Regions from separate parts of the Delftia sp. K82 genome, predicted to be linked through region 2. Evidence: predicted binding sites of a transcription regulator. Region 2 holds the regulator's gene; each other region holds the start of a gene.
What was found. The regulator FNR, encoded in region 2, switches genes on or off when oxygen is low (the NO sensors DNR and NnrR bind a similar motif). The targets are predictions, from matches to a motif close to TTGATNNNNATCAA.
Positions count from the first base shown of each region.

Region 1 (3,535 bases), on a different contig from region 2:
TTCGTTGCCTTGCGGGCAGCCATCAGCGCACGCGACATGCTGGCCTGTTTCAGGCTGAGCACTTCGGTGTTGATGTCGGCACGTTCTTTGGTAAGCATGGCAGGCTCCTGTCGAATGAAGTATAGCAACGAGGCTTCCATCGAGCCTTTGCGATAGCGCTTTGAAGGTCCTGTTGTACAGGCGCTCCAGCCGAGGAGATGCCGGGAAATAAAAGAACTGTTCGATCTCCTGCATCTCATCGAGATAGAACACCATCACGCTGCAAAGCGTTTGCACGAACTGGAAGATCTGGAACGCTTCCGGCAGACACCAGCCATCAGGTTTGAAGTGGTCCGCTTCTGCGTCGGCGCGGCAAAACTTGACCAGCCGAGAGAACTCTGCAGGAGCGAAGTCCTTTGCGTCCAGGTTGTCCAGCATCGTGAGCAGGAGCTCGGGATCGTTGCCAGTCTCCGCATGGGGCGAAAGGAACAGAAACCAGAAGTCCAGCCCTGCGAATCGCACAGGGATGATCTCCCGGTCTGAATCAATCTCAGCCAAGTCTCCAATCCAGATGCCATCTGCGGGCGCTGCTGCAAACAGCTGCTTGCGCAAATCATCTTCAATCCACGCAGTCAATAATTTTCCCTCTCTGGAGAAAAATTAGACCTTGCACCATCTTTGGCTGCTTGCCTCATACCGTCTATCTGGGCGGTGAATTTCTCTGCACTTTCCTTTTGCGCAAGGACCCCAGCGAGCCGTACGCGCCGATATGCGGGGTGGACCACAGAGGCGCCTGGGCGGGCGCCTGACCCAGCGCTTCCCGCGCGTCCGTCAGGGGCTGTAGTCCCGATCCCACCGTCTCGGCTGCCCCTGGGACGACCGTCAACACTAGGTCCAGACTACGACGCGCAGCCCCCAGGTTTTTTACAGTGGAACCGTCGCTGATGCAGATCGCGGCTTTGAAAAAACAAGGCCTGATTGCACAGCGCTACTTCAACATCACTGAAAGGACCAAGCCATGAATGAAGACCGCATCAAGGGCAACTGGAAGCAATTCACCGGCAAGATCCGTGAGCAATGGGGCAAGCTCACCGATGACGATCTGGATGTGATCGCCGGCAAGCGCGAGCAATTCCTGGGCAAGCTGCAGGAGCGCCAGGGCCTGGCCCGCGACGCTGCCGAAAAGCAGCTGACCGACTGGCAAAAGCGCAACCCCGACTTCCGCTTCGAAGACTGACGAGGGTGGACTGCGGATGGGCTGGACGCCCTGGCCGGCGCCACCATCCGCTCCCCGACAGCCGGCGTGCCTGAGGGCACGCACCAATGGCCCGCCGCCGCAGGCACCAAGGGCCGCTTCAGTACAAATACAAGGAGTTCCATCATGCAAACACCGCAACGCTTTCGCCACATGCTGTCCGCCGTCGCCCTGGGCCTGATGGCCTCCGGCGCCATGGCCATGACCAATGCGGAGCACACGGCCGCCAAGAACCAGATCGAGGCCGACTACAAGGCTGCCAAGGAACAGTGCAAGCCGCTCAAGGACAACGCCAAGGACGTCTGCGAGAAGCAGGCCAAGGGCCAGGAAAACGTGGCCAAGGCCGAACTGGAATCGCGCCGCAATCCTTCGCCCAAGAACAGCGAAAAGGCACTCAAGGCCAAGGCTGATGCGGACTACGACATCGCCAAGGAAAAGTGCGATGACCTCAAGGGCGACGCCAAGGACGTCTGCGTGAAGGATGCCAAGGCCGCCCACGTGCACGCCGTGGAAGCCGCCAAGGTGAACAAGGCCCAGGCCGAGCCTGCTGCCAACTCCGCAGCCAAGGCTGCCAACGTGGCCGAAACCCGCAAGGACGCTGCAGAGGAAACCCGCGAAGCCGACTACAAGGCTGCCAAGGCCCGTTGCGACACCATGAGCGGCGCTGCCAAGGACACCTGCGTGGCTGATGCCAAGCGGAAATATGGACAGTAAGCTGGTAGGCACCCCCTGAGGCGCTGCGCGCCTTCCCCCTCTCTACTTGCTTCGCAAGGGAGGGGGACGGCACCTTCGCCGCGAGGCGGCTCTTGCTCGGTGCCCCTGGCCTTTTGGCCGCGCCAGTTTTATCCGCCTTGACCAAGCCCCGTTCGCGGGGCTTTGCTGTTTTCGGGTTGGCTGATGTGGGTCAAACGGGTTGGGCGGTGCTGTTCCTAAGCTGCAGGCTTTCACGATGAAGGCAGGAGAAGCATATGGCCGTGCTGGAATGGAGCGGAGCGCTGGCATTGGAGTTGCCGGCCATGGACGAGGTGCATCAGGAGTTCGTCCTGCTACTGGCCGAGGTGGAGGCGGCCGATGATGCGCAGCTGTGCGCGCGCTGGGATGAGCTGATCGCGCATACGCAGGTGCATTTCGACCAGGAAGACCGCTGGATGCAGTCCACGCGCTTCACCAGTACCAACTGCCACAGCCTGCAGCACAAGGTGGTGCTGCAGGTGATGCGCGAGGGGGCGGCCAAGGCGGCGGCCGGTGATCTGGCCGTGATCCGCAGCATGGCGGGCGAGCTGGCGGCGTGGTTCGTGCACCATGCGCAGACCATGGATGCGGCGCTGGCCCTGCATCTGCGCAGTGCGGGCTTCGATCCCGCCACGGGCTCCCTGGCGCACCCTGAGGCCTTGCCCGAGCAGCCCATCACGGGCTGCGGCGGTGCCTGCGACGGAAGCGCCGACCGCGCGCGGGCCGTGCCGGCCTGAACCGATCTGAACCGGCAGCAAGGCCACCAGTCAGCCAGCCCGCTCAGGGCACGATCGCGGGCGATGCCAGGATGGGGAAGATCTTCACCAGCCCGCCCGCCATCACCTCCACGGCTAGGGCCGCGAGGATCAGGCCCATGAGCCGCGTCATCACGTTGATGCCGGTCTTGCCCAGCACGCGGGCGATCGGGTCGGCCAGTGAAAAACAGACCATCACCACCAGCGCCACCACCACGCCATAGCCCACCAGGGCCAGGTGCTGCCAGATGGTGCGTGCCTGGTCGGCGTAGATCACCACGGTGGACATGGAGGCCGGCCCCGTCAGCAGCGGAATCGTCAGCGGCACCACGGCAATGCTGTTGCCCATGGCAGCCTTTTCCGCGCCAGCGACCAGCGTGGGCGCGTTGGGCCGTTCCTCGGCCGGGCGGGCGTTGAGCATGTTCATGGCGCTGATCAGCAGCAGCAGGCCACCGCCCACCTGAAAGCTCTGCAGCGAGATGTTGAAGAAGTCCAGCACCTGCAGCCCGATGATGGCGCAGGCCGCGATCACGCAGAACGAGGCCAGCGCCGCCGTGCGAATGGTCTGCTGGCGCTGCTGGGCGCTGAATCCCTCGGTGTAGTGGATGAAGAAGGGGACGATGGCCAGCGGGTTGATGATGGCCACCAGCGTGATCAGCGGTTTGAGGTCCATCGCATTCCCTGTAGGTTGCCGCCGCCCACCTGTGCCCGGCGCTTGCCGGTACGCACGACTTTTCGTTCCATCGAATGTCTCCTGTGAAAGAATTGCCGCACGGGCCGGCCCGCCGCCATTACAGCATTGCGGGGCGCGTCC
Region 1 is NZ_MYFL01000004.1:481,369-484,903, forward strand. Features, by position in the region: gene KDK82_RS25610 (hypothetical protein) at 1-615, opposite strand, end outside; gene KDK82_RS25615 (CsbD family protein) at 998-1,216, shown strand; gene KDK82_RS25620 (hypothetical protein) at 1,361-1,948, shown strand; gene KDK82_RS25625 (hemerythrin domain-containing protein) at 2,203-2,703, shown strand; gene KDK82_RS25630 (MarC family protein) at 2,747-3,394, opposite strand.
Region 1: a site for FNR is predicted at 2,129-2,142, ahead of KDK82_RS25625 (hemerythrin domain-containing protein). Genes of this name have one in related genera too.

Region 2 (3,535 bases):
CCCGCCCGTGACCACGCCGCAGGGCGCAGCGCACATGGCAAGGCAATGGGGCCCGCCGACGAGCCCCATGATCAAAGCGGTCCAGAGCAGCGACAAGAGCATGGGGCCTAGATGATCCTCGAAAACCGCGCCCGGTTCTTGTCCGCCTGCAGATATCGGTCAAACAGCATGGCCACGCCGCGCACGAAGTACCAGCCCATGGGCGTGACCTGGAATCCCTCGTCGCTGATCTGCACCAGGCCCTTGGCCTGCAGGTCCTCCAGGGCCGCCATCTCGGGCGCGAAGTACTCGCGGAAGCCCAGCAGCCAGGCCTGCTCCATGGGCTCGAACAGCACGGCGCCCTGGCACATGATGGCCATGATGACGGCGCGGCGCACCAGGTCGTCGCGCGACAGCGCCAGGCCCCGCACCACGGGCAGGTGGCTGGCGTCGATGGCGTCGTAGTACTCCTCCAGCGTCTTGGCGTTCTGGCTGTAGCTGGCGCCCACCTTGCCGATGGCCGACACGCCCAGCGCAATCAGGTCGCAGTCGGGCTGGGTGCTGTAGCCCTGGAAGTTGCGGTGCAGCCGGCCCTGGCGCTTGGCCACGGCCAGCGAGTCCTCGGGCAGGGCGAAGTGGTCCATGCCCACGTAGACATAGCCACCGTCCATGAACGCGGCGATGGAACGCGACAGCATGGCCAGCTTGTCGGCCCCCTGGGGCAGATCCTCGGCCGCAATGCGCCGCTGCGGCTTGAAGCGCTCGGGCAGGTGGGCATAGGCATAGAGCGCGATGCGGTCGGGCCGCAGCGCGTTGACCTGGGCCAGCGTGCGCTCGAAGGATTCGGGCGTCTGCTTGGGCAGGCCGTAGATCAGGTCCACGTTGATGGAGGCAAAGCCCAGCTGCCGCGCGGCCGCCACCAGCTCGAACACCTGCTCGGCCGGCTGCACGCGGTGCACCGCGATCTGCACCTGCTCGTCGAAGTCCTGCACGCCGAAGCTCAGGCGGTTGAAGCCCAGCTCCTTGAGCACGGCCAGGCGCTCAACGCTGACGGTGCGCGGATCGACCTCGATGGAGTATTCGCCACCCGGCTCCAGCTTGAAATGCTCGCGCAACAGGCCCATCAGCGTGCGCAGCTCATCGTCGGAGAAGAAGGTGGGCGTGCCGCCGCCCAGGTGCAGTTGGCTGACGGTCTGGCCCTTGCCGCAATGGGCCGTGTGCAAGGCCATCTCGCGCGCCAGGTAGTCCAGGTAGACGGCGGCGCGATCGTGGTGGCGCGTCACGATCTTGTTGCAGGCGCAGTAGTAGCAAAGCGACTCGCAAAAGGGCACGTGCACATACAGCGACAAAGGCATGGCACGCGCTGCGGTACTCGATTTGCGTTGTTGCAGCGCCAGGATATAGTCCTCTGCACCAAAGGCCTCGACAAAGCGGTCGGCGGTAGGGAACGAGGTGTATCGGGGCCCCGGTACGTCAAAGCGACGCAGCAGCTCTGGGGTGACAGCGGTCATGGGTTTTTTCCTCTAATACCTCGACTGTGCCGCAGCACATCGGTCATGTCCTTGACTCATATCAAGAGTTGTTTGAGGGACTGCTGCGACAATTTGATCCAACTCATCGCAATCCACGAGGTCACCGCCGGCACGCTGTGTGCCGCTGATGTTTATCACTCCATGAACCTTCAGACCATCAAAGCCTCCTGCTCCAACTGCAACCTGCGCGAACTGTGCATGCCCATGGGCCTGGATGCCGAGCAGATGCAGCGCATCGACGACATCGTGGCCACGCGCCGCAAGGTCAAGCGCGGAGGCCTGCTGTTTCGCAATGGCGAGACATTCACCTCGCTGTACGCCATCCGCACCGGCTTCTTCAAGACCTGCGTGGCCACCGAGGACGGACGCGACCAGGTCACAGGCTTTCAGATGGCCGGCGAGATCATTGGCCTGGACGGCATCGTCAACGACCACCACACCTGCGATGCCGTCGCGCTGGAAGACGCCGAAGTCTGCGTCATGCCCTTCGACAAGCTGGAAGACCTGTCGCGCGAGGTCACGGCCCTGCAAAACCATGTGCACAAGGTCATGAGCCGCGAGATCGTGCGCGAGCACGGCGTGATGCTGCTGCTGGGCAGCATGCGCGCCGAAGAGCGCCTGGCCGCCTTCGTGCTCAACCTGGTGCAGCGCCTGCATGCGCGGGGCTTTTCCAAGTCCGAACTGGTGCTGCGCATGACGCGCGAGGAAATCGGCAGCTACCTGGGCCTGAAGCTGGAGACGGTGAGCCGCACCTTCTCCAAGTTCGCGGACGACAACATCATCGAGGTGCGCCAGCGCCATCTGCGCATCCTGGACACGGAGGCGCTCAAGCGCATCGTCAACAGCCAGCAGTGCCAGTGAGGCTGCAAGGGCGGCAAGCATTCATCCGCCAATGAACAAGGCCCGCGACAGCGGGCCTTGTTCATTGCGGCGGGCTCTCGCTCAGTCCCGCCCCAGCCCCTGCATGGCCAGGTCCGGGTCGGGCTCGGAGACCACGCCGTCATTGAGATCGCGGGCCGAGCGGCCCAGCATGGTGGTCATCAGGCTGGAGAGCATGGTCACGCCCCAGAAGGCGAAGAAGGCCAGCGTGTAGATGCCCTGGCGCGACCAGCCCAGGTCGCCGAGCCAATGCAGCTCCAGCGGGTCCACAAAGGCAAAAACCAGCATCTCCATCACGGCGGCTGCCAGAAAGGCAGGCCAGGCAATCCACATCCAGCGTTGGGCCAACATCAGCGATCTCCTTGTGCTGTCGAGGGGTCGCCTTCATTGTGCGCCGCGCCAACGCATGGCGCCAAGCCCCGCAGCGCCCTGCACGCCTGTAGGAAACCCTCACCCGTCGCGCATGCCGGAGATGCGATCCGCCATGCAAAAAGGCCGCGACTGCGGCCTCTTGCAGGGGTGCACGGCGATCAGCGGTCCGTGGGGTGATCGTGCGCGGGCGTGGCCGCATGGTTGCGGCCGGTGACGGCGGGCGCCATGCTCTTGGGCACTTCGCGCACGCCATCGGCACGCTCGTTGATCGTGATGCCGTTGCGGTAGTAGTCGGGGTCGATCACGGGATCGGCGCCATTGATGGCGATGATGGCCGTGATCACGGCAGCGACCACCACGGCCGCCGGGCCGGCCACCACCAGCCAGACATGGCCGAACTTCCACCAGGGCTTGCCGGCGTCGGGGTGCGAGGGAGCCTGCGCGGGCGCGGAAACTGCGGGACTGGAAGACATGGGAAAACTCTTTCTTTCAGGCGGCAGGCGCGGACCGTGCCGCGCCTGCCAGGAACATCACCGGGGCACCAGGAAGACGGCCTTTTCGGACGCGCGTCCCGCGCCTGAATGCACGGCATCGATATCGAAGAATACGGTGTGCGAGCCCGGCTCGGCCGAACCGTAGGGAATCTGCAGGCGCGCCGCAATGCCGCGCGTCTCGGCCGGGCCGACCTCGACTTCCTGCTCGGAAGCCAGCTCCAGCCCATCGAGGCCATGGGCGCTGATGCGGTAGCGCTGGGCCTGCTCGGTGGCATTCAT
Region 2 is NZ_MYFL01000001.1:3,320,800-3,324,334, forward strand. Features, by position in the region: gene KDK82_RS14610 (sulfite exporter TauE/SafE family protein) at 1-102, opposite strand, end outside; gene hemN (oxygen-independent coproporphyrinogen III oxidase) at 108-1,490, opposite strand; gene fnr (fumarate/nitrate reduction transcriptional regulator Fnr) at 1,653-2,372, shown strand; gene KDK82_RS14625 (hypothetical protein) at 2,454-2,741, opposite strand; gene KDK82_RS14630 (FixH family protein) at 2,921-3,235, opposite strand; gene ccoG (cytochrome c oxidase accessory protein CcoG) at 3,293-3,535, opposite strand, start outside.

Region 3 (3,535 bases), 1.5 Mb from region 2:
CGCGGGCAGGCCATGCGCTGCCCACCCCGCACCAGCGCCCACAGCAGGGCGGCACCGGCCACGGCCGAGCCCAGCATGCTCAGGCGCCAGACCGGAAACTGCTGCCACAGCTGCAGCGCCGCCTGGAAGGAGCGGCCCTGGCCCAGCCAGCCGGCAACGGCCCAGACCGCCACCATGGCCAGCAGGCACAGCGCCAGCGCCAGGCCCAGCACGCGCAGGGCCTGCAGGGCGCCGGCATCGGGGCGGTGGCGGGCGGGCAGAAAGCGCGCCGTCACCAGCATGCAGCCCACCGTGGCCAGCCAGCCCGTGAGTGCCAGGTTCAGCGGCACCCACAGCGTGTTCCACAGCGGGCGCGAGCGCACGGCCATCAGCTCGGCGCCGGTATAGGCGGTGATGGTCAGCGCAGACACGGCCAGCAGCGGCGCCAGCCAGCGCAGCCACTGCGGCCGGCCCAGCCACCAGGCCAGCACGAAGGCCAGCGCCAGTCCCACGAAGACCGGCAGCAGCAGGGCGCCCACCGACATCCACGACCACGGCGTGAAGTGCGCATAGAAATGCCAGAAGCGCGCAGGCTGGTGCAGGTCGGCCAGCAACGACACGGGCGCGGCGATGGCGCTCACGGCCAGCACCAGCACGGCGGCCGGCAGCAGGCGCGCCATGGCGCTGGCGCGCGGCGCCCAGGCGCAGGCGGCGGCCAGCAGGGCGGCGCCCGTGGCAATGCCGGCCAGGAAGAAGTACTGCACGGCCCAGGGCAGCCAGGCCGATTCGTAGGCGGGGGTCAGGAGTTCGACGATGTGCATGGGGTGCTCCTTGCGTTCAGTGGGAAGTGACCAGCCGCACGCTGGCCTGCCCGTCCACGCCGTCGACGAAGGCGTCGGGCAATCCCAGGTAGTACACATGCGGGTCCGTGCCCATGGCGGGCTTGAGCACCTTGAGGTCCTTGGCGTGCTCGCGCATGCGCTGGCGGATCTCGCTGCCCTCGTCGTTGAGGTCGCCGATCACGCGGGCGCCGCCCACGCAGCTTTCCACGCAGGCCGGCAGCAGTCCGGCTTCCAGGCGGTGCTCGCAGAAGGTGCACTTGTCGGCGGTCTGCGTCTCGTGGTTGATGAAGCGTGCGTCATAGGGGCAGGCCTGCACGCAGTAGCCGCAGCCCACGCAGCGCTCGTTGTCCACCAGCACGATGCCGTCGCTGCGCTGGAATGTGGCCTGCACCGGGCAGACCGGCACGCAGGGCGGGTTGTCGCAGTGGTTGCACAGGCGCGGCAGGTTGAGCATGGCCGGCGGCAGGTCCTCGTTGCCCGCGTGCTGCACCTCGTACTGCAGCACCGTGGTGCGGAACTGGCCCAGCGGTGGCAGGTTCTCCATGGAGCAGCTCACCGTGCAGGCCTGGCAGCCTATGCAGCGGCGCAGGTCCACCAGCATGCCGTAGCGCCTGCCGGCCTCGCCGGGACGGCGCGGCGGTTGAAAACCGGGGGTGTCGGGCGCGGCCGCCGCCACGGGCAGGGCCACGGCCGCCATGGCAGCGGCCAGCAGGTCCTGCAGGAAGCCGCGCTTGCCGGCGGCGGGCTGCGCATGGGAGAGGGTAGGGGCGGGGATGTCCTGGGAGGAGGGCTTGCAGCTGCAGTCGTTGCAGCCGCTGCCGGCGCGGGATGTTTTTGGCATGGCCTGTCTTTCATCGTCCTGCGGCCACGGATCGTGGTCGCTCAAACTCAATAAAGCATTAAAAATATGCTTTTTATATTGAATTTAATATATGAAATTCAGGGCCTTGGTGGCTTGATGTGAGTCAAGCAATGGGCTTTCCAAGTGGCTGCCGAGTGCCTGCAAAGCGCCACCGACTGCCTGCCATGGACAGGCGCCCAAGGCAGTCCATAGCGTGTGGCGCAGGGATTAAGACGGGGTTAACAGGGTGACTGCATTCCTCGGGAATGCAGGGCGCGTATCGGAAATCACCCTCTTGTTTCCGTGCGCGGCCCCGGTCTACGCTGCTTGTGTCGCCACTGCCAAGGAGTTCTCCATGAACCATGCCCTGAACAGCCTTGCTTCGGAACTGGACCTTGCCGCCGAAGCCGGCGAGCACCTGAGGCTGCAATTCACACAGGCCTGCGTGGACCGCATCGCGCACCTGCTGGAAGACCCGGACGTCATCCGCTGCGCACAAGGCCTTCGCCGCTACCTGGACGGCCAGATCGACAGGCAGGAGCTGGACCGCCTGGCCCGCGAGGCTGCCAGCCTGGCCAACCACCACCAGGGATCACGCTCCCTCGACGGCTGCGGCCATGCCGCCGTGTCCGCCACCTATGCCACGGCCCATGGGCTGGCGGGCCGGGCGCTGCAGGCGGCCGACTATGCGGCCTACGCCATGGTCTATGGCGAGGGCGGCCACGGCGCCGTCACGGACCGCGAATCGTTCGAGCCTGAATACCAATGGCAGGCGCGCTGCCTGGCCTCGCTGGCGCAGGCCGCTCAGCAGCGCACGTAGCACCAGGCCGACTGCTGCAGCAGGGCCAGTGACTCGATGCCGCCCTGCGGCAGCACGCGCATGCCGGCAGGCGCCTCGCGGCCCAGCTTCCTGAGCGTGTTCGGGCAGACCAGCGCATGAGCCAGGGCGTCCGCATCCAGATGCTGCGGCGTGCCCGGCGCGGCGTCCAGCAGCGCCTCGACGGCCGGGCCGTTGATGACGATGCGGACCTCGGCACCGGGCCGGTCCTGGCGCAGGTTGGCCAGATTGCTGCGTGCACGGGCCAGGGCGCCGGGCGTGGGCGCATGCAGCACGATGCGCAGCGGCGGCGCATCCGGCCGGGCGGGGAACAGGTCACTCCAGTCGCTGGAGGAGGTGGAAGCGGCGGGAGAACGGCTTGTGCTCATGGTCGTCCTCGTCATTTCCTGCCACGCGGCCCCATGACCTCTTCCAGCAGGCCCGGCGGCAGGCCGGTGCGTACCTGCACCACTCCCTTGTCATCCTTCCAGACCAGGGCCGGCGTGGCACGCAGTCCCCAGGTGGACATCAGCGAGGCATGGTTGGCCAGCACCTGCCGCGTGGCCTGCGGCACCGGGGCCAGCGGCGTGGCGCCCGCGCCCTCTGCGCTGGCGCGGCCGGCCCTGGCATAGGCGCGTGCGTGCTCGGCCAGGGCCTGCTCGGGCTGGCGCGCGGTCAGCAAGGCGGCGGCCTTGCCCTCGCTGCTGGGCTTGAGGATGCCCACCAGAATGTGGCGCAACTGCACCTGGCCACTCTCCACCCAGGGCCGGGCATCGTTCCACAGCTGGTTGCAATAGGGGCAGTTGGGGTCGGTGAACACATAGACCGTGCGCGGCGCGTCGGCGCGGCCATCCGGTATGGACTGGGCGCGCTGCACATCGCCCCACAGCTGCTCGCCCATTGGCTTTTGCACGGCGGCCTGCAGGGCCTGGGCGTTCACGTCGCGGCCCTGGGCGTCGATCACCGTGCCCAGCACCCAGTGCTTGCCGTCGGGCATGCGGTAGATGGGCACGGGCTGGCGGTCGCGGTAGGCGGCCCAGGCCTTGAGTCCGCCCA
Region 3 is NZ_MYFL01000001.1:1,804,056-1,807,590, forward strand. Features, by position in the region: gene nrfD (NrfD/PsrC family molybdoenzyme membrane anchor subunit) at 1-800, opposite strand, end outside; gene dsrO (sulfate reduction electron transfer complex DsrMKJOP subunit DsrO) at 817-1,662, opposite strand; gene KDK82_RS07805 (hypothetical protein) at 2,018-2,482, shown strand; gene KDK82_RS07810 (hypothetical protein) at 2,467-2,868, opposite strand; gene dsbG (thiol:disulfide interchange protein DsbG) at 2,880-3,535, opposite strand, start outside.
Region 3: a site for FNR is predicted at 1,777-1,790, ahead of dsrO (sulfate reduction electron transfer complex DsrMKJOP subunit DsrO). Genes of this name have one in related genera too.

Region 4 (3,535 bases), on a different contig from region 2:
AGATGGGGCTGGAGAAGGACATGGGGCGGCTTTTTTCTTCCGGGAGCGTGTCACGCGTTCGAGGGGAGGGCCTGCGCTGGCGCGCCGGCCGAGGCCGACGGCGGCAGCTCGATCAGCACGCGCGTGCCCTCGCCGGGGCGGGAGTGGACATGGACCAGCGCCTGCGCCAGCAGGGCACGCTCGCGCATGATGCCCAGGCCCACATGCAGCGAGTCCGGCGCAACGTCGGCGGGGACGAAGCCGCAGCCGTCGTCGCAGACTTCGAAGCGCCAGGGGTGGCGCCCCACGCGCAGCTCCACATGCCTGGCACCCGCGTGCTTGCGCACGTTGGACAGCGCCTCCTGCACCATGTGCAGCACCTGGATCTGCACGTCGGGCGCCAGCGGCAGGCCCTGGCCCGTCATGCTCAGCGAGGTGGCGATGCCCGTCTGGTGCTCGAACTTGGACAGCGTGGCGCGCAGCGCGGCCTCGATGTCCTCGGCGCTGGTGCGCGTGCGGAAATGCACCAGCAGCTCGCGCACGTCGGCATAGCATTCGCGCACGCCCACTTCCAGCTCGCCCAGGCTGCGGTCGCGCGCCTCGTCGCGGCCCTTGGCCACGGCGTCGCGCAGCAACTGGGTCTGTATCTTGAGAAAGGCCAGCGACTGGGCAATGGAGTCATGCAGCTCGCGCGCGATCAGGCCGCGCTCCTCGGCCACGGCGGCCTCGCGCTCCAGCGCCGTGGCGCGCAGGCTTTCCATGGCGCTGGCCAGGTGGCGCGCCATGGCGGACAGCAGGTCGCGCATGTCGTCCGTGAGCACCACGGTGGAGCGAAAGAACAGGTTGACCTCGCCCAGCAGGCGCTGCTGCAGTTGCACGGGGATGCTGACCACGGTCTCGAAGCCGGCCTCGCGGCAGTGGGGCAGTTGCAGGTCGCTGGCCGGCGTGATGGGGATCACGCGCAGCCGCGCCTGCTCGCGCGGCTGGCCGCACAGGCAGGCGCCCGTGTGCAGGCAGTGCTCCTGCACCGACATGGACTGGGGCAGGCCGTCGCCGGCCAGCAGCACGTAGCGCTCGTTGGCCTCGTCGGACCAGCGCACCGTGGCCGCATCGGCCTGGGCCGCCAGGCGGACCTGGCGCACAAAGCCTTCGGCCAGGGACTGCAGGCTGGCGGCCTCCGACGCCTGCACGCTGACCGCGTACAGCGCCTGCAGCTGCTGGTGCTGCACGTTGAGGCTGGCGGTCTTCTCGCGCACCTTGTCTTCCAGCTCGGCGTGCGAGCTTTGCAGCGACTGGGCCATGAGGTTGAAGCCGGCCGCCAGCTGGCCGAACTCGTCATCCACCTCCACGCTCATGCGCGTGTCCAGGTGTCCGCGGCGCATGCGCTCCAGCGCCGAGCGCAGCTGGCCCACGGGATGCAGCACCAGCCAGTAGCTCGTGGCCATGAAACTCACGGCCGCGATGATGGCCAGCGCCATCAGACACATCTGAAACAGGTGCAGGATGGCCGTCCAGCGCGAGAGCCGGTCCTCGATGGCCTCGACAAAGCCGTCCACCTCGCGCACGAAGGCGTCGGCGCTGCCCATGATGGCCTGCGCATCGACATGGTCCTCGGCCTGCCACTGCGTGCGCAGCGCACTCCAGTCGCCGCGTATGCGCTCGTAGCGCGCGCTGACCGCATCGCTCCAGGGCACGAACAGCGGCCGCGACATGTCGCCGCTGCGCAGCAGGTCCAGGCTGGCGTCGAACTGTCGTGCGCGCTCCTGCCACTGCGCTGGCGCCTCGTTCTGGCGCGCCATGGCCATGCGCACCATGCTCATGCGCAGCCGCCCGGCCTCGTTCACCGCCGCCGCACCGCCTTCCAGCTGCCAGGCCACCCACAGCGTGAAACCGATCGATGCCACGGCCGCGAGCAGGCAGGCTGCGCCCATGAGCAGCAGCTTGGTCGAAAGCGAGGGCTTGCCATGCATGGTTGCACTGTAGCCACCGCACATTTGCGCGTCTTGACCTGAATCAAGCGCCGCCCGTTTGCGCCGTGCTCCCGCCCCGATTCCTAGGATCCTTTCAACTGCCCCCAACGCCCACAGGGCCTATGGCGTCCCCGGGCGAGGCCAGTGTTTAGCATGGGGCCATGCAAGTCCGCTCCATCCCCCGCCCCTTCATCCGCACCCCGCGCCTTGCCGGCCTGGCTGCGGCCGCATTGCTGGCGGCAGCCCTTGCCGGCTGCGCCAGCTCCTCCGCCCCGGCGCGGGACTGGACGCAGCAGTTGCAGCGCTGGTCCGACGCGCCCATCGTGCTGCTGGGCGAGCAGCACGATGCGGTCGCCCACCAGGCCTGGCAGCAGGCCACGGTGGAGCAGTTGGCAAAACAGGAGCGCCTGGCCGCGCTGGTGATCGAGATGGCGCCGCGCACGGGCTCCACGGCCAGCCTGGCACGCGATGCCTCCGAGGACGCGGTGCAGCAGGCCCTGCAATGGCAGGACGCGGCCTGGCCCTGGCCGCGCTACCGCGGCGTGGTCATGGCCGCCGTGCGCGCGGGCGTGCCCGTGCTGGGGGGCAACCTGCCGCGCGCCGACATGAAGCAGGCCATGCGCAACGAAAACCTGGACACCCACCTGCCGCCCGAGGGCTGGCAGCGCCAGCTCGACGCCATCCGCGAAGGCCACTGCGGCCTGCTGCCCGACACCCAGCTGGCGCCCATGGCCCGCATCCAGCTGGCCCGCGATGCCAGCATGGCCGAGGTGGCCAGGGCCGCAGTCAAGCCCGGCAAGACCGTGCTGCTGGTGGCCGGGCGCGGCCACGTGCTGCGCGGCGTGGGCATTCCCACCTGGCTGCCCGAGGCCGCAGGCGCCAAGGTGGCCGTGGCGCAGGCGGGGGAGACATCGGTGGCGCAGGCCTCGGATGTGGATTGGCTGCAGAAGACGGATGCCCTGCCCGCCAAGGACCACTGCGCCGAGCTGCGGGAGAAGTTCAGGAATCCGCCGGCGCCGCGGGCCGATGCGGGCTGAAGCCCGCTGATTCTTGAAGAGGTTGCGGCCGGCCTTGCGACCGGCCGGAAATCAGCGGTAGAAAGCTTCCACGGCGCCCTTGAGCTTGATCAGCAGGGGCTTTCCCTTGCGGTCCACCGTCTTGCCGGCAGGCACCTTGATCCATCCCTCACTCACGCAGTATTCCTCCACATCGAAGCGCTCGTTGCCGTTGAAGCGGATGCCGATGTCGTGCTCGAACACGGCGGCCACATGGTGCGGGCTGCGCGGGTCGATGGACAGATGGTCGGGCAGTGCGGGGCGATCGGCGGGTGCGTTGGCGTCGGTCATGGTCTTGTTCTCGCAAGAGGGTTCTGAAGAAAGCCGGTATTGTCCGCGCAATTCGCAGGCAGGCGCTGGCTGACAGGCTTTGGCGGCAGGCATCGTCATGCGGATGGCGGACGGGCGTCGTATGCTGCGCTCCATGCTGTCGCCAGAGCAACGTCAAACACTGAAGTCGGCCAAGCGCCTGCCGCTGGCGCTGCTGCTGTTCGTGGCGCTGGGCTTCGTGGCCTCGTCCGTGGCGGCGGG
Region 4 is NZ_MYFL01000003.1:495,267-498,801, reverse strand. Features, by position in the region: gene KDK82_RS19160 (response regulator) at 1-22, opposite strand, end outside; gene KDK82_RS19155 (type IV pili methyl-accepting chemotaxis transducer N-terminal domain-containing protein) at 51-1,949, opposite strand; gene KDK82_RS19150 (ChaN family lipoprotein) at 2,111-2,986, shown strand; gene KDK82_RS19145 (DUF3297 family protein) at 3,038-3,295, opposite strand; gene KDK82_RS19140 (DUF445 domain-containing protein) at 3,417-3,535, shown strand, end outside.
Region 4: a site for FNR is predicted at 1,983-1,996, ahead of KDK82_RS19155 (type IV pili methyl-accepting chemotaxis transducer N-terminal domain-containing protein). Genes of this name have one in related genera too.